Regions from separate parts of the Kluyvera sp. CHPC 1.2972 genome, predicted to be linked through region 2. Evidence: predicted binding sites of a transcription regulator. Region 2 holds the regulator's gene; the other holds the start of a gene.

The links. Region 2 encodes CRP, which controls carbon source genes, mostly activating them, when cyclic AMP is high. Its sites were predicted from a motif close to ATGTGANNNNNNTCACAT; they were not measured.
Region 1: the regulator CRP is predicted to act here: its motif matches at 1,265-1,282, upstream of V6944_RS12020 (glycoside-pentoside-hexuronide (GPH):cation symporter).

The regions. Positions count from the first base shown of each region.
Region 1 covers NZ_JAPKIB010000006.1:97,454-101,905, forward strand. Annotated here, with positions in the region: gene aroP (aromatic amino acid transporter AroP) at 1-1,160, shown strand, start outside; gene V6944_RS12020 (glycoside-pentoside-hexuronide (GPH):cation symporter) at 1,390-2,799, shown strand; gene V6944_RS12025 (glycoside hydrolase family 43 protein) at 2,799-3,749, shown strand; gene ampE (beta-lactamase regulator AmpE) at 3,832-4,452, opposite strand, start outside.
Region 2 covers NZ_JAPKIB010000002.1:453,910-469,923, forward strand. Annotated here, with positions in the region: gene tsgA (MFS transporter TsgA) at 1-1,077, opposite strand, end outside; gene ppiA (peptidylprolyl isomerase A) at 1,356-1,928, shown strand; gene pabA (aminodeoxychorismate synthase component 2) at 2,024-2,587, shown strand; gene argD (bifunctional acetylornithine/succinyldiaminopimelate transaminase) at 2,672-3,889, shown strand; gene V6944_RS05600 (YccS/YhfK family putative transporter) at 3,882-5,957, opposite strand; gene crp (cAMP-activated global transcriptional regulator CRP) at 6,012-6,644, opposite strand; gene V6944_RS05610 (OsmC family protein) at 6,949-7,353, shown strand; gene V6944_RS05615 (phosphoribulokinase) at 7,450-8,313, opposite strand; gene V6944_RS05620 (YheU family protein) at 8,379-8,597, opposite strand; gene V6944_RS05625 (hydrolase) at 8,594-9,616, opposite strand; gene mdcA (malonate decarboxylase subunit alpha) at 9,865-11,520, shown strand; gene V6944_RS05635 (triphosphoribosyl-dephospho-CoA synthase) at 11,520-12,380, shown strand; gene mdcC (malonate decarboxylase acyl carrier protein) at 12,398-12,697, shown strand; gene V6944_RS05645 (biotin-independent malonate decarboxylase subunit beta) at 12,690-13,523, shown strand; gene mdcE (biotin-independent malonate decarboxylase subunit gamma) at 13,523-14,323, shown strand; gene V6944_RS05655 (AEC family transporter) at 14,448-15,407, shown strand; gene V6944_RS05660 (malonate decarboxylase holo-ACP synthase) at 15,411-16,014, shown strand, end outside.

The sequences.
Region 1 (4,452 bases), on a different contig from region 2:
TTGAAGAGCCGGTTGCAGGCTCCTTTAGCCACTTTGCCTATAAATACTGGGGCAACTTCGCAGGCTTCGCATCGGGCTGGAACTACTGGGTACTGTACGTACTGGTTGCCATGGCGGAACTGACCGCTGTCGGTAAATACATCCAGTTCTGGTGGCCTGAGATCCCTACCTGGGTCTCGGCGGCCGTCTTCTTTATCGCCATTAACGCCATCAACTTGACCAACGTAAAAGTGTTCGGTGAGATGGAGTTCTGGTTTGCGATCATTAAAGTCGTTGCCGTTATCGCCATGATCCTGTTCGGCGCGTGGCTGCTGTTTAGCGGTACCGCTGGCCCGCAGGCTACCGTACGCAACCTGTGGGAACAGGGCGGCTTCCTGCCTCACGGCTGGATGGGGCTGGTGATGATGATGGCGATTATCATGTTCTCCTTCGGCGGCCTTGAGCTGGTAGGTATCACCGCAGCAGAAGCGGATAACCCAGAGCAGAGCATTCCAAAAGCCACCAACCAGGTTATCTACCGTATCCTGATTTTCTATGTGGGCTCGCTGGCGGTACTGCTCTCTCTGATGCCGTGGACCCGCGTCACCGCAGACGTCAGTCCGTTCGTGCTCATCTTCCATGAACTGGGCGACTCGTTCGTGGCGAATGCCCTGAACATCGTGGTGCTGACCGCTGCGCTCTCCGTGTACAACAGCTGCGTCTACTGCAACAGCCGCATGCTCTTCGGCCTGGCGCAGCAGGGCAACGCCCCGAAAGCGCTGCTGAGCGTTGATAAACGCGGCGTGCCGGTGAACACCATTCTGGTTTCCGCCGTGGTTACCGCACTGTGCGTGTTGATCAACTACCTGGCACCAGAATCCGCGTTCGGCCTGCTGATGGCCCTGGTGGTCTCCGCGCTGGTGATTAACTGGGCGATGATTAGCCTGGCACACATGAAGTTCCGTAAAGCCAAACAGCAGCAGGGCGTTACCACTCGCTTTCCGGCGCTGTTCTACCCGTTAGGGAACTGGATTTGCCTGATCTTCATGGCGGCCGTTCTGGTCATCATGGTGATGACGCCGGGCATGGCTATCTCGGTATGGCTGATTCCGGTGTGGATCGTCATTCTGGGCATCGGTTTTATGTTTAAACAGAAAAGCGCCAAAACCGCGAAAGCCTGATAACGAGCGGTAGCCCGGCTTCACTGCGTGACGCCGGGAACTCACCGGAGTCGGCGTGATAGGATTTGCACTGGTCTCTCCATGTGGAGAGACCTTCCTGCCTGATGTTACCTGCTTCACACTTTCCCCTCACCAGCACAATTATCCATATCAACAACGTTATCCTGCTAAGCGTTTACCCATTCTGCGGCCAATAATCGTCTCTATACTCCCCATGAGAGACCTGGCGATGAACACAAGTAAACTGTCAGTAAAAGAGAAAATTGGCTATGGTATGGGCGACGCGGGATGCAACATCATCTTCGGCGCCATCATGTTGTTCGTTAACTACTTTTACACCGATATTTTTGGTTTAGCCCCGGCGCTAGTGGGCGTGTTGCTGCTGTCCATTCGCGTGATTGACGCGGTCACCGACCCCATCATGGGTGCCATGGCCGACCGCACTCGCAGTAAATATGGCCGCTTTCGTCCCTGGCTGCTGTGGATAGCCTTCCCCTACGCCCTGTTCAGCGTGCTGATGTTCACCACGCCGGAATGGAGCTATAGCAGCAAAGTTATCTATGCTTTTGTTACCTACTTCCTGCTCTCCATCACCTACACCGCGATCAACATTCCTTACTGCTCGCTGGGAAGCGTTATCACCAACGATCCGAAAGAGCGCGTAGCCTGTCAGTCCTATCGCTTCGTTCTGGTCGGTATTGCCACGCTGCTGCTGTCGCTGACCCTGTTGCCGATGGCTGATTGGTTCGGCGGCGCGGATAAAGCCAAAGGCTACCAGATGGCAATGACCGTACTGGCGTTTATCGGTATGTGCATGTTCCTGTTCTGCTTTGCCACCGTACGCGAACGCGTACGTCCTGCGGTGCAAACCAACGATGAACTGAAGCAGGATTTAAAAGACGTCTGGAAAAACGACCAGTGGGTACGCATTCTGCTGCTGACGCTGTGTAACGTCTGCCCCGGCTTTATCCGCATGGCGGCGACCATGTATTACGTCACCTGGGTTATGGGGGAAAGCACCCACTTCGCGACTCTATTCATCAGCCTCGGCGTGGTCGGTATGATGATCGGCAGTATGCTGGCAAAAGTGTTGACCGACCGCTGGTGCAAACTGCAGGTCTTCTTCTGGACTAACATTGCGCTGGCGATTTTCTCCGTGGCGTTCTACTTCTTCGACCCACATGCCACCACGCTGATTGTGGTGCTCTACTTCCTGCTGAACGTGCTGCACCAGATCCCTTCCCCGCTGCACTGGTCGCTGATGGCTGACGTGGACGACTACGGCGAATGGAAAACCGGTAAACGCATTACCGGCATCAGCTTCTCCGGCAACCTGTTCTTCCTGAAGGTTGGCCTGGCGGTAGCGGGGGCGATGGTGGGCTTCCTGCTCTCCTGGTACGGCTACGACGCGGGTGCCAAAGTGCAAAGCGATACCACTATCAACGGGATTATGCTGCTGTTCACCGTCATCCCGGGTGTAGGCTATCTGATTACCGCGGGCGTCGTCCGCCTGCTGAAAGTAGACCGCAGCCTGATGAAACAGATTCAGGAAGATCTGGAAAAACGCCGCACCAACTACCGTGAGCTGAATGAATACCAGCAAGAGTTGCAATCCACTGAACACGCAAGGAAAGCCTGATGAAGAACTGGCCGAACCCCTTTATTGAACAACGCGCCGACCCGTTTATTCTGCATCACCAGGGGGCGTACTACTTTATCGCCTCGGTGCCGGAGTATGACCGGCTGGAGATCCGTCGCGCCAATAGCCTGGACGGCCTGAGAACCGCAGCGCCAGTTGTGGTCTGGCGTAAACCGGAAAGCGGCCCGATGAGCAACCTCATCTGGGCCCCCGAGCTGCACGCTATTGACGGTAAATGGTACATCTACTTTGCGGCGGCCCACACGCAGGCGTTGGATGCGCTGGGGATGTTCCAGCATCGCATGTTTGCACTGGAATGCAGCGATGCCGACCCGTTAACCGGCACGTGGGTAGAGAAAGGCCAGGTCAAAACGCCGTTCGATACCTTCTGTCTGGACGCCACCACCTTCCATCATCAAGGTAAACAGTGGTATCTCTGGGCGCAGAAATCGCCGGATATTGCCGGTAATTCCAACCTCTATCTGGCCGAGCTGGAAAACCCGTGGACGATTAAAGGCGCGCCGGTGTTACTCAGCAAACCGGAGTTCGACTGGGAGTGCCGAGGTTTTCTGGTCAATGAAGGGCCCGCCGTGGTGACGCACGGTAACCGCCTGTTTATCAGCTACTCCGCCAGCGCCACCGATGAAAACTACTGCATGGGGCTGCTGTGGATTGATAAAGACGCCGATATCACACAGCCCGCCAACTGGCACAAATCACCGCAGCCGGTGTTCACCACCAGCGATGAGAATCGTCAGTATGGGCCGGGGCATAACAGCTTTACGCAGACCCCTGAGGGCGAAGATGTGCTGGTCTATCACGCGAGGAACTACACGGAAATTGAAGGCGATCCGCTGTATGACCCGAATCGCCATACGCGCCTGAAAACGGTGCGCTGGAGAGAGGATGGCATGCCTGACTTCGGTATTCCACCGGCAGATACGTTGTAAACCTATCCCGCCCGCAGTGACCTGCGGGCGTTTGTTTGTCGCCCAGACGAGACGTTCACGTCGACTCCGGGGAGGCACTCAACTACACCAACGTCCCGTAAATCGTCAGCAGCGCCATCACCACCACCACCGCGTATGAGGTCTTCTTCGCCATCGACACCGCGGCTTTTGGCGTCGCTACCTTATCCACGTGCGGCTCACGAGCGAGCGAATACTGCGCCAGATGGGTCAGTACCTGATACTGCGAAGAGTGACGGTCTCCCAGTGACGCAAACCACGCCGGAAGCGCCCTCTCACCGTGACCAACCAACGCGTACACCACGCCGACCAGGCGGACCGGAATCCAATCTACGACGTGTAAAATCGCATCAATGCCCGACTGCAAACGATGATGTGGTGTCTGGTAGCGCGCCAGCCAGGACTGCCAGGCACGTAAAAACGCATACCCCATCAGCGCCACTGGCCCCCAGGAACCGCCTACAACGAACCAGAAAAGCGGCGCCAGATAGAATCGGTAGTTAATCCACAGCAGCGCGTTTTGCAGCTCCCGCAGGAATTCACGCTCATCGCAGCCCGCCGGTACGCCGTGGATCATCGTCAGTTCGCTGGCCATCGCCTCACGTGCATGGGCATCATCGCGGGAAGCCGCTTTAAGATATGCATGGTAGTGCATACGCACGCGGCCCGCGCCGATACACAGCAG
Region 2 (16,014 bases):
CGCCAGCGGGCCGCTATGGGCAACGATAGGGCCGGTGACAACGAAGGTCAGCATGGTACCGATGGTGCCGCAGGTCAGGACAAAGTTAACCAGTTTTGGTGAGGCGATTTTGGTCTGCAGCGAACCCAGCGTAATGATGGAGGTATAGATAGCGCTGGAGAAGAAGCCCAGAGTCAGAATGAACCAGACCAGGTGCTGCGGCTCGCCGTGGTTGAACAGGTACATCATCACGGTGGCGATACCGGCCAGAACGGTCAGGATACGCTGCAGGTCGAAGAAGCGCAGAATGAAGCTGAAGGCCCACATACCGAACATATAGGACATCCAGAAATCGCTGACCAGCTGGCCCGCGTCGTTCAGGCTCATGCCCAGACCTTTAGCGTATTCCGGTACCCAGGAGATGAAGCCCAGCTGGCCCAGGATGTAGCACAGTGCAGCGATGGACAGGAACAGTACGCCGATGCCCCATTTCTCTTTCACCACCGGCTGGTCGCTGGTTTGCGCTTTTTTACCCAGAACCGGGAATTCACAGCCCAGGGTCAGCACGAAGATGGCGACATAGATGAGGCCGATGCAGGCGTAAACCCAGTACCACTCGATGGTGCGTGCCAGCAGCCAGGCGGCGAGCATCGGGAAGATCATCCCGGCCATGCTGAAGAAGGAGTCGGTAAACAGCAGACGTGCACCGCGTTGACGACCTTCATACATATGGGTGATCAGGAAGGTACCAATCGACATGGTGATCCCGCTGACCAGGCCAAGCACGAACATCGCCGCAGAGAACAGCGCCAGGCTATGGCTGGTCATCAACCCGATAACCGCCAGCACCATCAAAATAAAGCCGAAGCGCAGCTGGGTTTTCAGCGGCACAATTTCCATCAACCAGGCGTTGAGGAAGATAGAGATCAGGATCCCTGCGTTCAGGAAGGTAAAGGTGTTACTCATGCTGGAAACGGGCAGATTAAAGTAATCGGCGATATTTCCCATCACCATCCCGGTGACAATTACCAACGCGCCGGTAAGGGCGTAGGAGAAAAAGCTGATCCATGTGAGCTTGGTACGGTTGCTGTTAGTCATGACTGGCCTGTGAATAGTTGTGTAAAGCGCGTTGACTCTGCGCTGAGCGAGCAGATTTTAGTCATGGAAGTGATGTATTCATAGTTTTATTACGCAAGTGCTCTCTTATTACATTTTTCAATGTGATCTAGATCACATAATAAAATCAGCAAATTCTTACCCTGATCATTATTAACCGTTTCAGTCGCGTAAACTTAAGTAAAGCACTGGCCTGAGGGGCTATCCCTCTTTAGAATCAAGCCACTTGCTTTCTCTACTGCACCGTTAAAGGAATTCTCATGCTCAAATCCACTCTGGCGGCCATGGCGGCTGTGTTTGCACTCTCTGCGGTTGCGCCTGCGGCGTTAGCGGCGAAAAACGATCCGCACGTGCTGCTGACCACTTCTGCTGGCAACATCGAGCTGCAGCTGGATAGCCAGAAGGCGCCGGTCTCCGTTGAAAACTTCCTGAACTACGTTAATAGCGGCTTTTATAACAACACCACGTTCCACCGCGTGATCCCGGGCTTTATGGTTCAGGGCGGCGGCTTTAACGAACAGATGCAGCAGAAGCAGCCGAATCCACCGATTAAAAACGAAGCCGATAACGGCTTGCGTAACACCCGCGGCACCATTGCGATGGCGCGTACCGCAGACAAAGACAGCGCAACCAGCCAGTTCTTTATCAACGTCGCGGATAATGCCTTCCTGGATCACGGCCAGCGTGACTTTGGCTACGCGGTATTTGGTAAGGTCGTGAAAGGGATGGACGTGGCAGATAAAATTGCCCAGGTGCCGACTCACAACGTTGGGCCATACCAGAATGTGCCGTCCAAGCCGATTGTCATCCTCTCTGCGAAAGTCCTGCCGTAATTGCACGGGGCGGCATCTGGCATGAGGCTGCCGCCCAGTCGCTAAAGTGGTAAGCACCCGGTAGAATGGCGGCTGATTGAAAGACCGGAGCCGCCATGATTCTGCTGATTGATAACTACGATTCCTTTACCTGGAACCTCTACCAGTACTTCTGTGAGTTAGGGGCCAGCGTGACGGTCAAACGTAATGACGACATCACTCTCGATGACATTGATACGCTTGCGCCGGACAAAATTGTTATCTCCCCTGGCCCCTGCACGCCGGATGACGCCGGTATCTCTCTCGATGTTATTCGCCGCTACGCCGGTAACACGCCGCTGCTTGGCGTCTGCTTGGGCCATCAGGCTATTGCTCAGGCATTCGGTGCGCGAATTGTTCGCGCCGAAAAAGTGATGCACGGCAAAACCTCCCCGATTACCCACCAGCAGCAGGGCGTGTTTCGCGGCCTGAATAATCCGCTCACCGTAACGCGCTACCACTCGTTGCTGATCGATCCGGCGACGCTGCCCGACTGCTTTGAGGTGACGGCCCGCAGTGAAACGGGGGAGATTATGGGTATCCGCCATCGTGAATGGGATCTGGAAGGGGTGCAGTTCCACCCGGAAAGCATTCTCAGCGAGCAGGGCCACGCGCTACTGGCAAACTTCCTCACGCGATAGTAGTTGCCATGACGTGATTTTTTATGCATATTTTGTGGATAAATTCTCACAATCATTGCTTCATCGTTTGCAGAAGGGCATGACATGGAAACCAAACAACCTGCTATTACCCGCGCGACCTTCGATCAGGTCATTTTGCCAATCTATGCACCGGCTGAATTTATTCCGGTGAAAGGTAAAGGGAGCCGCGTGTGGGATCAGCAAGGCAAAGAGTACGTTGATTTCGCGGGCGGTATCGCGGTGACCGCGCTGGGCCACTGTCATCCGGCGCTGGTTGAGGCGCTGAAAACCCAGGGCGAGACGCTGTGGCACACCAGTAACGTTTTCACCAACGAACCCGCGCTGCGTCTGGGCCAGAAGCTGGTAGACGCGACCTTCGCCGAGCGCGTGGTGTTTATGAACTCCGGGACGGAAGCGAACGAAACCGCCTTTAAGCTGGCGCGCTACTACGCATCCACCCGTCATAGCCCGTACAAAACGAAAATCATCGCTTTCCATAATGCCTTCCACGGCCGTTCGCTGTTTACCGTCTCCGTTGGCGGGCAGCCGAAGTATTCCGACGGCTTTGGCCCGAAACCTGCCGATATCGTCCACGTGCCGTTTAACGACCTGCATGCGGTGGAAGCGGTGATTGATGACCATACCTGCGCCATCGTGGTTGAGCCGATTCAGGGCGAAGGCGGCGTGCTGGCGGCGACCCCTGAGTTCTTACAGGGCCTGCGCGCCCTGTGCGATAAGCATCAGGCGCTGCTGGTATTTGATGAAGTACAAAGCGGTATGGGGCGTACCGGCTCACTGTTTGCCTATATGCACTATGGCGTAACGCCAGATATCCTTACCAGCGCCAAAGCGCTGGGCGGCGGCTTCCCGGTGAGCGCGATGCTGACCACCAATGACATTGCCAGCGCATTCCACGTCGGCTCACATGGCTCTACCTACGGCGGTAACCCGCTGGCCTGCGCGGTAGCGGGCGCGGCATTCGATATTATCAACACCCCGGAAGTGCTGAACGGCGTGAACGCCAAGCGCGAGCGCTTTGTGCAGCACCTTCAACATATCAACGCGAAGTACGATGTCTTTAGCGACGTGCGCGGTATGGGCCTGCTAATTGGTGCAGCGCTGAACGAGAAATACAAAGGCCGGGCGCGTGATTTCCTCTACGCGGCGGCGGACGTTGGCGTGATGGTACTGAACGCAGGGCCGGATGTGATGCGCTTTGCGCCATCGCTGGTGGTGGAAGAGGTGGATATCGACGAAGGGATGCAGCGCTTCGCTCAGGCGGTCGCTAAAATCGTTAGCTAGCCCGTCGTTTTAACCAGCCTCCCTGACGGGGGCGCTGTCGCCAGGCCACCGATGAGATGGTGTGCATGGTGCTCAGATGCCCCAGAATACGCTGAAGATGCTGTTCCATGGTGCTTAGCGGCCCGTGGGACAGCGCGTCCGGCGACTCCATGATATTCACCTCACCGCTACTTCCTGCCTCATCGTACTCCAGACGCTGCTGACAGCGCTGAAGGGCAACCTCACAGGATTCCAGATACTGCTGCGCCAGATCCGGCGTCAGCATATTGTGCTCGCGCGCTAGCGTGGTCATGGCATTAATGTGCTCGACGATAAACTGACTATGGGTGACCCACAGCTTCATATCTTCCAGATAACGCGAGTTGAAGCCCGGCTCCTGCATCGCCTGATTCAGCGTGTTGAAGAGGGTGTTGTGGGCCTGGTTGACGCGCATACGCTGATAGGCAAGCTTTGGCGCCTGCGGGTCGGGGCTTAAGATGAGACGAATGGCCTCCTGGTCTGCCTCCAGCGCCGCCTGAGCGTTTTGCCGTAGCTGGCCGCTTTGCCACTGTGGCCACAGCCAGATCATGCCGCCAAAGGCGATCAGGCAGCCGATGATGGTGTCGATAAAGCGGGCGACGATAAACTGCTCGCCGTTCAGCGTCAGAATCTGCAGGGTATACACGGCGGTAATCGTAAAACCGACGGTGGCCCAGCCATAGTGGCGGCGGATAATCAGGTAGCTCCCCAGCGTGACGATAAGCATGCCTGTCAGCGCCAGCCCTTCCGGCGCGTGGAAGTGCAGGACAACGGCGGCAATCACCAGCCCCGCCAGCGTGCCCGCTGCGCGGTGGAAAATACGCACACGGGTCGCGCCGTAGCCGTTCTGCGTGACCAGCAGCACCGTCATCAGGATCCAGTAAGGCTTCGGTAGGTGCAGTGCGGCGCCCATCAGGCTGGCGATGCTGAGCATCACGCTGAGCCGGGCGGCATTGCGCAGAGCCGGGGATTTCAGCGACAGGTAGTTTTTAAGCGCGGCGAACAGCGGCAGGCGGCGCTGTTTATCGGCCATCAGGTCACGCGGATAGAGCGGACGCTGAGAGCGCAGCACACGGGCAATGCGGCTGAAATGCCAGGCGCAGAACTGGCCGACCGGGTTATCCGGATGCTGGTCGGCAATTTTTTCCAGCGCGCCGATCTGCTTATCCATATTGAAGCGGGTCGGGTAGCGATGATAGAGAATGTCGTCCGCCAGTACCCTCAGGCGTGCCGCGACGGTTTGGGCGTTCCAGCGGATCACCGCTTCGGCGTGGCTGCGTTCAACCAGCTTTTGTACCTCTTCCGGTTGGTGCAGGCTGACGGAGATATGCTCCTGTAAATCGAGCCCCACCTGGAAAGCACGCAGCAGGCGCTTGTAATCGTTATGCTGGTTAGCCGCAAGCATGTGCAACTGCTGGTAGCATTGGGAAATCAGATCCACCACTTTCTGCTGGCGAGTGAGTAGCGGCGGCAGCGCGGTGCTCGGATCGGTGTGCTGGGTCAGCAGGCTATATTTGGCCTCGCAGTATTCGGCAAGCTGGCGGTAGAGCAGGCTCAGCGATTCCCGCAGCGGCTGTTCGCGCCACATCCAGAACCACCACCAGTTAAACAGCCCGTACCACAGCGTGCCCAGCGCGTAGAGCAGCAATGGCTCCCATATAGGCATGTTTCCCGCCAGGCTTAGGGTAAAGATGGAAGCAATCAGCGAGGCGGGCAGCAGCCGCCCGTGCAGCGCGCTGATTTCCGCCGTGACGCCCAGCAGCAGCGCCAGCCCGGTGAGGATCAACGGTAGGGGAATGTCGTGTTCCAGCAGCAGCTGTACGGCAAGGCTACAGCCAGCAAACAGGCAGCCGCCAATAATCAGGCGCTTAAAAAAGCGTTTATGCGGCGTGTCGAGGCCAGCGATATTGCAGCAGGCGGGCACTAAGGAGAACAGCAGACCTTGCTGGAGGTGGCCGAGAAGCAGCCCAATGGCAACCGGCAGGCATAACACCAGCGTTTGCCGCAGTGCATAGTTGACTTCCGGGTGGTAAATCAGCCTGCGCCACATAGGGGGAAAACAAAAATGGCGTATTGCTTTCACAATACGCCATTTTGGGCCGGATTAGCGGGTACCGTAAACGACAATGGTTTTGCCGTGCGCGGAGATCAGGTTCTGATCTTCCAGCATTTTCAGAATACGGCCCACGGTTTCACGGGAGCAGCCAACGATCTGACCGATTTCCTGACGGGTGATTTTAATCTGCATACCGTCTGGGTGGGTCATAGCATCAGGCTGTTTCGCCAGGTTCAGCAGGGTCTGTGCGATACGACCGGTAACGTCCAGGAAGGCCAGGTTACCGACTTTTTCGGAAGTGACCTGCAGACGACGCGCCATCTGAGAAGAGAGACGCATCAGAATGTCCGGGTTAACCTGGATCAGCTGACGGAATTTTTTATAAGAGATTTCAGCAACTTCACAAGCGGTTTTTGCTCGTACCCATGCGCTGCGTTCCTGGCCTTCTTCGAACAGACCCAGCTCGCCGATAAAATCGCCCTGGTTGAGGTAAGAGAGGATCATCTCTTTGCCTTCTTCGTCCTTGATGAGTACAGCCACGGAGCCTTTTACGATGTAATACAGCGTCTCTGCTTTTTCACCCTGGTGAATCAGCGTGCTCTTCGATGGGTACTTATGAATATGGCAATGAGACAAGAACCATTCGAGAGTAGGGTCTGTTTGCGGTTTGCCAAGCACCATGCGCGGTTATCCTCTGTTATAAGCTCTTCCCAGCGGCAAAAACATTGCAGCCACTGGTTGCAATAGTATCCTTCCCGTTACCTGGGAAGTCGGCTGTCGAATAGGGTCGCAGCCTGTAATGTGATGTCCTCTGCATACATGCAGTACGTTTATGTATTACCGTAGCATCCTGACTGTTTTAGCATAGCTTTTGCCGTGTGTCTCCTGGTGTCTCGCTTCAGCATGACGTCGATCGCCTTCCATTGCGAGAATTGTTATGTGCGCGTAATCTGAGAAGAAAATTGCAACCTGGGAGTTAAATATTATGCAAGCGCGTGTGAAATGGGTTGAGGGGTTAACCTTCCTCGGTGAGTCAGCTTCAGGCCACCAAATTTTGATGGACGGTAACTCTGGCGATAAAGCGCCAAGCCCGATGGAAGTGGTGCTGATGGCCGCCGGCGGTTGCAGCGCGATTGACGTGGTCTCCATCCTGCAAAAAGGTCGCAATGACGTGACCGACTGCGAAGTGAAGCTCACCTCCGAGCGTCGTGAAGAAGCCCCGCGTCTGTTTACGCACATCAATCTGCACTTTATCGTCACCGGTAAAGATCTGAAGGATGCGGCGGTATCACGCGCGGTGGATCTGTCTGCTGAGAAATACTGCTCGGTTGCGCTGATGCTCGAAAAAGCGGTGAACATCACCCACTCTTACGAAGTGATCGAAGGCTGATTACATGCCAGACGTAGCCCGGCCGAACGCAGTGACGCCGGGGCCATTCCCGGCGTCGGTGCTTGCGCACCTCGTCCGGGCTACCTGGTCTTGATGCTAGTTCCTGCCTTCCATCAGCCGCTGCACCAGCGGCGTCATGATTAATTCCATTGCCAGCCCCATCTTCCCGCCGGGAACGACCAGCGTATTCATATGCGAGATAAATGAACCCTGCAACATGGCCAGTAGCCACGGGTAGTCGATGTGGTCGAGATTACGGAAGTGAATCACCACGAAACTCTCGTCCAGCGACGGAATGCTTTTTGCCGCAAACGGGTTCGAAGTGTCGACCGTCGGCACGCGCTGGAAGTTGATATGGGTGCGGGAGAACTGCGGGGTAATGAAGTTGATGTAGTCTTCCATCGACCGTACCACCGAATCCATCACCGCTTCGCGGGAGTGACCGCGCTCGCTGGTGTCGCGGATCATCTTCTGAATCCACTCCAGGTTAACAATCGGTACCACGCCGACCAACAGATCGACATGGCGAGCCACATCGTGCTGCGGGGTAACGACGCCACCGTGCAGTCCTTCATAGAACAGCACATCGGTCGGTTCCGGCAGCGGCTGCCACGGCGTAAACGTGCCGGGCACCTGGTTCCACGGCACCGCTTCGTCGTAGGTATGCAGGTATTTGCGCGATTTCCCTTGCCCGTTCAGGCCGTAGTCGCGAAAGGTCTGTTCCAGCAGGCCAAAGTCGTTGGCATCCGGCCCGAAGTAGCTGATATGGCGGCCAAGGTCACGGGCCTTGCGGATAGCCATATCCATTTCAGGGCGGGTATAGCGGTGAAAGCTGTCGCCTTCGACTTCCGCCGCGCGCAGGTTGAGCTGAGCAAAGATTTTACGGAACGCGAGGCTGGTGGTGGTGGTTCCTGCTCCGCTGGAGCCGGTAACGGCAATGACCGGATGTTTGGCAGACATGCGAATAACTCCCTGAACAGACGACAACGGAAGCGGGTAAAACGCTCCCTATCGTTAGAGTATAGTTAACCGCGAAATTGGTTACGGGGCATGATGTTGACGGTCTCGTGAAGCTCAGACCAGACCAGCACCGCTTCGCCTGTTTGTAGCTGGTGTTTGACGTCGGCGACCTTTTGCGCAAGTGAACGTTCATATTCACCATAATCAGTGCCTTCGCGCAAGACAAAGCTTTCAATCAGATTATCCAGCGTCTCCGGGTCGATATCCTGCCAGGGAATCATCATGCTTTTGCTCCTAGCCACGGCATCAGCCAGTTGGGGATGCGTTTTTCCAGCCACATTTCCGGGTGACGCAGGGTGCCGCCGATAAACCCGACATGGCCGCCGTACTCAGTAAGCTGGTAGACGACGTTATCCGGCAGCTCTTCCTGGGCAGGAATAGAGTGATGGTCCATAAACGGATCGTCTTTTGAGTGGATGATCAGCGTCGGCTTGGTGATTTTGCTTAGGATCGGCATCGCACTACATTGACGGTAGTAATCGATCGCGTCGGCGAAGCCGTGGATCTTCGAGGTGATCGAATCGTCGAACTCGCGGATGCGGCGCATGCTTTTCAGCTGACGCAGATCCACCGGCAGCGAGCCGGGGTAGGCTTTGAGCTTACGAGCGGCGTTGCCTTTCAGCAGATTCAGCAGATAGCGCTGATAGACCCGCGAGAAGCCTTTATCCATATGGTAGCTGCAGGCTTCCAGCATAAACGGCGCGGAGACAATCACTGCCGCATCTATCGGCACGTCATCACCCTCTTTGGCCAGCAGGCAGGCTAGCATATTGCCGCCAAGCGAGTACCCGACCGCTGCCGTTGGCGCTTTACCATATTCACGCTGCAGCCAGTTCAGGAACCAGGTGCCGTCTTCCGTTTCACCCGAGTGATAAATACGGTTCAGACGGTTCGGCTCGCCGCTGCAGCCGCGAAAATGCATCACCACACCCAGCCAGCCTTGCGCTTTCGCCGCGTTAATCAGGCCATGCGCGTACGGGCTGTGCAAACTGCCCTCCAGACCATGAAACACCACCAGACGAGGCTTATGCAGCGCACCCGCCGGGTCTTCACTCCACGCTAAATCGACGAAGTCGCCGTCCGGCAGCTCAAGGCGTTGCCAGTGCGGGGTGAATTGCAGTTTGCGACGAAGCAGGCGTGGCAGCATGGTCTGAAGATGACGGTTGCTGATACCGCGCATGGGGACGAAGTCCGCGCTGCTGGAGATGTCGATACTGAGATCGTGGTGGGTTGTTTCAGTCATAACTCGGCGATGTTTACCTGGAATCTGCGCCTACTATACCGTCACTTTGCCATCGTGTTTATGAAAATGAGGCATCGGTAGTCGTTTTTATCCCGTCAGGATCTGATCCTAATCACAATTTGTTACTTCAATTATTACTCTCAGGCTAATGATTCTCTCCTACGCTTAATTGATGACTTTCTCGCCAGGGTGCACAATCTTTTCAGTGTTAAGCAATCAAAATGATTAGCTGAATCAGGAGGTTAATAATGTTATCTGGGCAAACACCAGCACGCGTCTGGAACACACGCCGCACCGAAAAACAGCGACGTCTGGCTTCCGTACCGGTGCAGGGTAAGGTTCTGCCGACCGCAGACCTGACCGCAATGCTGGAAAAACTGATCGCGCCGGGTGACCGCGTGGTATTAGAAGGGAATAACCAAAAGCAGGCAGACTTCTTGTCCCGCATGCTGGCAGAGGTTAACCCGCAGATTGTGCACGACCTGCACATGATTATGCCGAGCGTCGGCCGCAGCGAGCATCTGGATATCTTCGAAAAAGGGATCGCCCGCAAGCTGGACTTCTCCTTCTCCGGTACCCAGAGCCTGCGCATTTCGCAGCTGCTGGAAGATGGTCTGCTGGAAATCGGCGCCATCCACACCTACATCGAACTCTATTCCCGTCTGTACGTTGACCTGTCGCCGAACGTGGCGCTGATTGCTGGCTTCAAGGCCGACCGCAAAGGTAACCTCTACACCGGGGCGAGCACCGAAGATACGCCTGCGCTGGTTGAAGCCGCCGCGTTCCATGACGGTATCGTCATCGCACAGGTGAACGAGTTGGTGGACGACGAGTGTGACCTGCCGCGCGTGGATATCCCGGGCTCCTGGGTTGACTTCGTTGTCGTAGCCGACAAGCCGTTCTTTATCGAACCGCTGTTTACCCGCGACCCGCGTCTCATCAAACAGGAACACATCCTGATGGCGATGATGGCGATTAAAGGCATCTACGCGGAACATCAGGTTCAGTCGCTGAACCACGGTATCGGCTTTAACACCGCCGCTATCGAACTGCTGCTGCCAACCTACGGCGAACAGCTCGGCCTGAAAGGCAAAATCTGTAAACACTGGACGCTGAACCCGCATCCAACGCTGATTCCAGCCATTGAGAGCGGTTGGGTTGAAAGCGTGCACTGCTTCGGCGGCGAGCTGGGGATGGAAGAGTACATCCGCGCCCGTCCAGACATCTTCTTTACCGGTTCTGACGGCTCGATGCGTTCTAACCGTGCCTTCTGCCAGCTGGCAGGTCAGTACGCGGTGGATATGTTTATCGGCTCCACCCTGCAGGTTGATGGCTACGCCAACTCCTCTACCGTGACCCGCGGTCGCCTTTCCGGCTTCGGCGGCGCGCCAAACATGGGCCATGACCCGCACGGTCGTCGTCATGCGACGCCAGCCTGGCTGAACATGATCACTGAACCAGACCCAATGCAGCGCGGTAAAAAACTGGTGGTGCAGATGGTCGAAACCTTCCAGGCGGGCGTGAAGCCAACCTTCGTCGAAAAACTCGATGCTGTGGAAGTGGCTAAATCCTCTGGGATGCCGCTGGCTCCGGTAATGATCTACGGCGACGACGTGACCCACGTGCTGACGGAAGAAGGCATTGCCTACCTCTACCGCGCCAAAGATCTTGAAGAGCGCCGTGCGATGGTGGCTGCGGTCGCGGGTATCACCGATATCGGCCTGGGCGTTGACGCTAAGCGCGTTGCCGAACTGCGCCAGAGCGGCAAGGTGGTTTATCCGGAAGATATGGGTATTCGTCGTACCGATGCTACCCGTTCGCTGTTGGCGGCCGGTAGCGTTGCTGACCTGGTGGAATGGTCCGGCGGTCTTTACAACCCACCTGCGAAATTCCGGAGCTGGTAATGAAACTTCTGCCCCAGATTCAGGTTGAAGGCGGTGCCGAATGGCTGGCGCGAACCGCCACGCAGTGTCTGATTGACGAAGCACGATTAAGCCCGAAACCCGGTCTGGTGGACAGTCGGGGGAACGGCGCGCACCACGATTTATCGTTGGCGCTGATGGAGCGCTCCGCGCACAGCCTGACCTCCACGTTTCAGGCGCTGGCGCAACAAAGCTGGCAGCGTCCAGCGGATATTGCGCTCAGACAAACCATAGGGCGGCTCGGCCGTGAAGGCGAGCAGCAGATGATGGCCGCGACCAACGGCGTGAATACCCACCGCGGCGCGATTTGGGCGCTGGGGTTGTTGGTGAGCGCCGTGGCGATGCACGGCGGTACCGGTGGCGCGCAGCAGATAGCTGCCACCGCAGCGGAACTGGCGAAGCTGCCGGATGACGCCGCGCCGAAAGTCTTCAGTAAGGGGCTTCGCGCTACACACCGTTATCGCGTACCGGGCGCTCGCGAAGAAGCTCAGCAGGCGTTTCCGCATGTGATGCAGCGTGCGCTGCCGCAGCTGCGTTTAAGCCGTCTGCACGGCAGTAGCGAAACGCACGCGAGGCTGGATGCGCTGATGGCCATCATGACCTCGTTGACCGATACCTGCGTGCTGTCTCGCGCAGGGCTGGAAGGGCTTGATGCCATGCAGGACGGCGCCCGTGCGGTGCTGAATGCTGGCGGTAGCGCGCATCCGGCGGGTCAGGCGGCATTGGCGGAACTGGATAGCCAGATGCTGGCGCTGAATGCTTCACCGGGCGGTGCCGCTGACCTGCTTGCCGCCACGCTGTTTCTCGATCGCGTCGAAATCACGTCGAATCGCCTTATTTAAAGCATTAAGAGGATGTTATGGAACACATTACGTTAACCGTACCGGCCAGCCGCACCTTAAGTGGCAAAGCGCTGGCAGGCGTTGTGGGCTCCGGGGATATGGAGGTGTTATTCACCGCCGACCAGAGCCAGACGTTAACCATTGATATCACCACTTCTGTCGATAACAGCACCAGCCGCTGGGAAGCGCTGTTCAACCGTCTGCAAACGGTCAGCAGCCTGCCGGCAGGCAAACTGACTATTCACGACTTCGGCGCGACGCCGGGCGTGGCGCGCATCCGTATCGAACAGGTTTTTGAAGAGGTGAGCTATGCGTGATGATCGCAGTTTTATCGAATTAAAAGCGCGCCAGCGTGCGCATGCGCTGCTGGATGAAGGCAGCTACCGTGAACTGCTCGACCCGTTTGAAGGCGTGATGTCGCCATGGCTGGGCGCGCAGGGCATTGTCCCGCAGGCCGATGACGGCATGGTGGTAGCCAAAGGCACCATCAACGGCAAACCGGCCGTTGTGGTGGCGATTGAAGGCGCATTCCAGGGCGGCAGCATGGGCGAAGTGTCCGGTGCCAAAATGGCGGCAGCGCTGGAGCTGGCAGCGGAAGATAACCGTAACGGCATTCCTACCCAGGCGGTGCTGAGCCTGGAAACCGGCGGCGTTCGTCTGCAGGAAGCCAACCTCGGTCTGGCGGCGATTGCCGACATTCACGCGGCGATTGTTGATTTGCGTCGTTATACCCCGGTCGTTGGCATTGTGGCCGGTACCGTGGGCTGCTTCGGTGGGATGTCCATCGCCGCGGCGCTGTGCAGCTATCTGATTGTGACCCGCGAAGCGCGTCTCGGCCTGAACGGCCCGCAGGTTATCGAACAGGAAGCCGGGATTGAAGAGTATGACTCCCGTGACCGTCCGTTTATCTGGAGCATGACCGGTGGTGAAGTTCGCTACCAAAGTGGGCTGGTGGAAGCGCTGGTTAACGACGGCGTGAACGCGGTGAAAGCCGCCATGAACGAGGCGCTGGCGAAAGGCGTTCCGGCACAACATCGCACGGATAACTACGACTGGTATCTCGATCGCCTGAGTCATTTTGACACCCGCAAGCAGGCCGATTCAGAACAGATTAAAGCGCTCTTCGCCCGGGAGGTGAAATGATGAGTAACGTAATTAGCCGTGGCGAATTATGGCTGGAAACGCTGGTTCCAGGTGCCAAACGTATTGCAGGGCTGTGCCCATCTGTACAGGCCGCTGATGGTGAGCTGAACGGTGAAGCCGTGCGTTTTATCGCCGTCGTTCCGGATGCCCATAACCACTACCCGCGCGCTACCAAAGGCGAAGTGGGTCTGCTGGAAGGCTGGACGCTGGCAAAAGTGGTGAGCGAAACCGTCGCCGCCGATGCCAACAGCGCCGTGAAACGCCCGATTGTGGCGGTGATTGACGTCGCCAGCCAGGCCTATGGTCGTCGTGAAGAAGGCTTTGGTATTCACCAGGCGCTGGCCGGTGCCGCAGCGGCGTATGCCAACGCGCGTCTGGCAGGTCACCCGGTGATAGGCCTTATCGTCGGTAAAGCGATGTCCGGTGCGTTTCTGGCGCACGGTTACCAGGCAAACCGTCTGATTGCTTTTAACGACAAAGGCGTACTGATCCACGCGATGGGCAAAGAGTCCGCGGCGCGCATTACCCTGCGTACCGTTGAAGCGCTAGAAAAACTGGCGGCAACCATTCCGCCAATGGCGTATGACATCAGCAACTACGCCACCCTGGGCCTGCTGGAAAACCTGCTGGATATCAGCAATCCGGATGCCCCATCTGCACAAGATCTGGCGCTGGTGAAAAACACCCTGCAACAGGCCATCAACGACGCTCGTCAGGACCCGACGCTGAAAAGCCGTCTGGGTGCTGACAATCGCCGCAGCTCTGCCCTCGTACGCGAACGCATGCGAGCAAGCTGGTAAGTAAAAAAAGAGACCTGCCGGATGTACGGCTCCATGGGCGCTTCCCGGCGCCCATGCGGGTCGCTGCATCTGAAAAATAATAATCATCGCGCCAGTGCTAACTTTTTTTCATTACAGGTGAAATATGACTTACGTAATTGTTCATGCTCTTGCTCCGATTTTCGTCATCATGCTGCTGGGATTCTGGGCCGGTAAGGCCAAAATGGTAGATAACAAAAATGTCTCCCTGCTCAATATCTTCGTGATGGACTTTGCCTTGCCAGCCGCGCTGTTCAGCGCCACGGTACAAACGCCGTGGGCGGGTATCGTCGCCCAGTCGCCGCTGATTCTGGTGCTGACCCTGGCGATGTGGATTACCTATGCCGCTATCTACTTTATGGCGACCAAAGTCTTCAAAAAGTCCCCACAGGATGCCGCCGTGCTGACCCTGACCGTGGCGCTGCCAAACTACGCCGCGCTGGGCCTGCCGATTCTGGGCAGCGTGCTGGGTGAAGCGTCTTCGACTTCGCTGTCCGTTGCGGTTTCCATTGCCTGTGGTTCCGTGCTGATGACGCCGTTCTGCCTGCTGATCCTCGAACGCGAAAAAGCGCGCGCGGAAGGCGGTAACTCCGGTTCTACGCTCTCCATGCTGCCGGTACTGATGTGGCGCTCAATTAAAAAACCTATCGTGATGGGCCCACTGCTGGGGGTTATCCTCTCCGCGATTGGCATCAAAATGCCGGAGCTGGTGCTGGCGGCGATCAAACCGCTGGGTCTGTCTGCTACCGCTGCGGCGCTGTTCCTGACCGGTGTGATCCTCTCCGCGCGTAAACTGCAGATCAATACCGTGGTGATTACCTCGACCATCGCCAAGTTGCTGATTCAACCGGCTATTGCCTGGGGTATCGTACTGATTCTCGGCCTGCATGGTTCCGTGGCGATCACCGCTATCCTGATGATTGCGCTGTCCGCAGGCTTCTTCGGTGTGGTATTCGGTAACCGCTTTGGCGTGCAGTCGCCGGATGCAGAAGCCGTGCTGCTGTTGAGCTCCGTACTGTGTATCCTGTCGCTGCCGCTGTTTATCTCGCTGACTTCAGGAATCTAAATCATGAGCACAACATTACGTCCACACGACCTTATCTGGCTGAACGCGCGCGGCGCGCTTGAAGGTGTCACGGAATCCTGGGTGGATACCGTCTGGCATAGCGGCCTGCCGGTGGTAGTGCGACGTGATGTTGATGCGCAGGGGCGCATTCCCGTGGGCGTCCGCGGGATGAAGCGCGACCAGCGTGCCGCCGGTTGGGTGAAAGCGGAGGCGGTCGTCCGCGTCTGTTCGCCAGAATCGCTGGTGGACCCGCTGTCGCTGCTGCGTTCGCCCTTTATCTCTCAGCCACCGCTTCAGGTGGCTTTGTTGTTGGCGCAGCAGGCGTGGCCGTGGACGTGGGGCATTACCGGCAGTACCGGCTATGCGCTGGCAACCGGGATCCCGGTGATCCACGTGGCAAGCGATCTGGATCTGTTGATCCGCGCGCCGCAGCCGCTCTCCCGAGAAGCGCTGGAGAAGTGGCAGCAGCAGCTGACGGGCGGGCTATGTCGGGCGGATACCCAGGTAGAAACGCCGCGCGGTGGGTTTGCCCTTAATGAATGGCTGCGCGATGGAAAAGCATTACTGAAAACCTCGCAGGGACCGCAGTTGGTCCGCGACCCGTGGG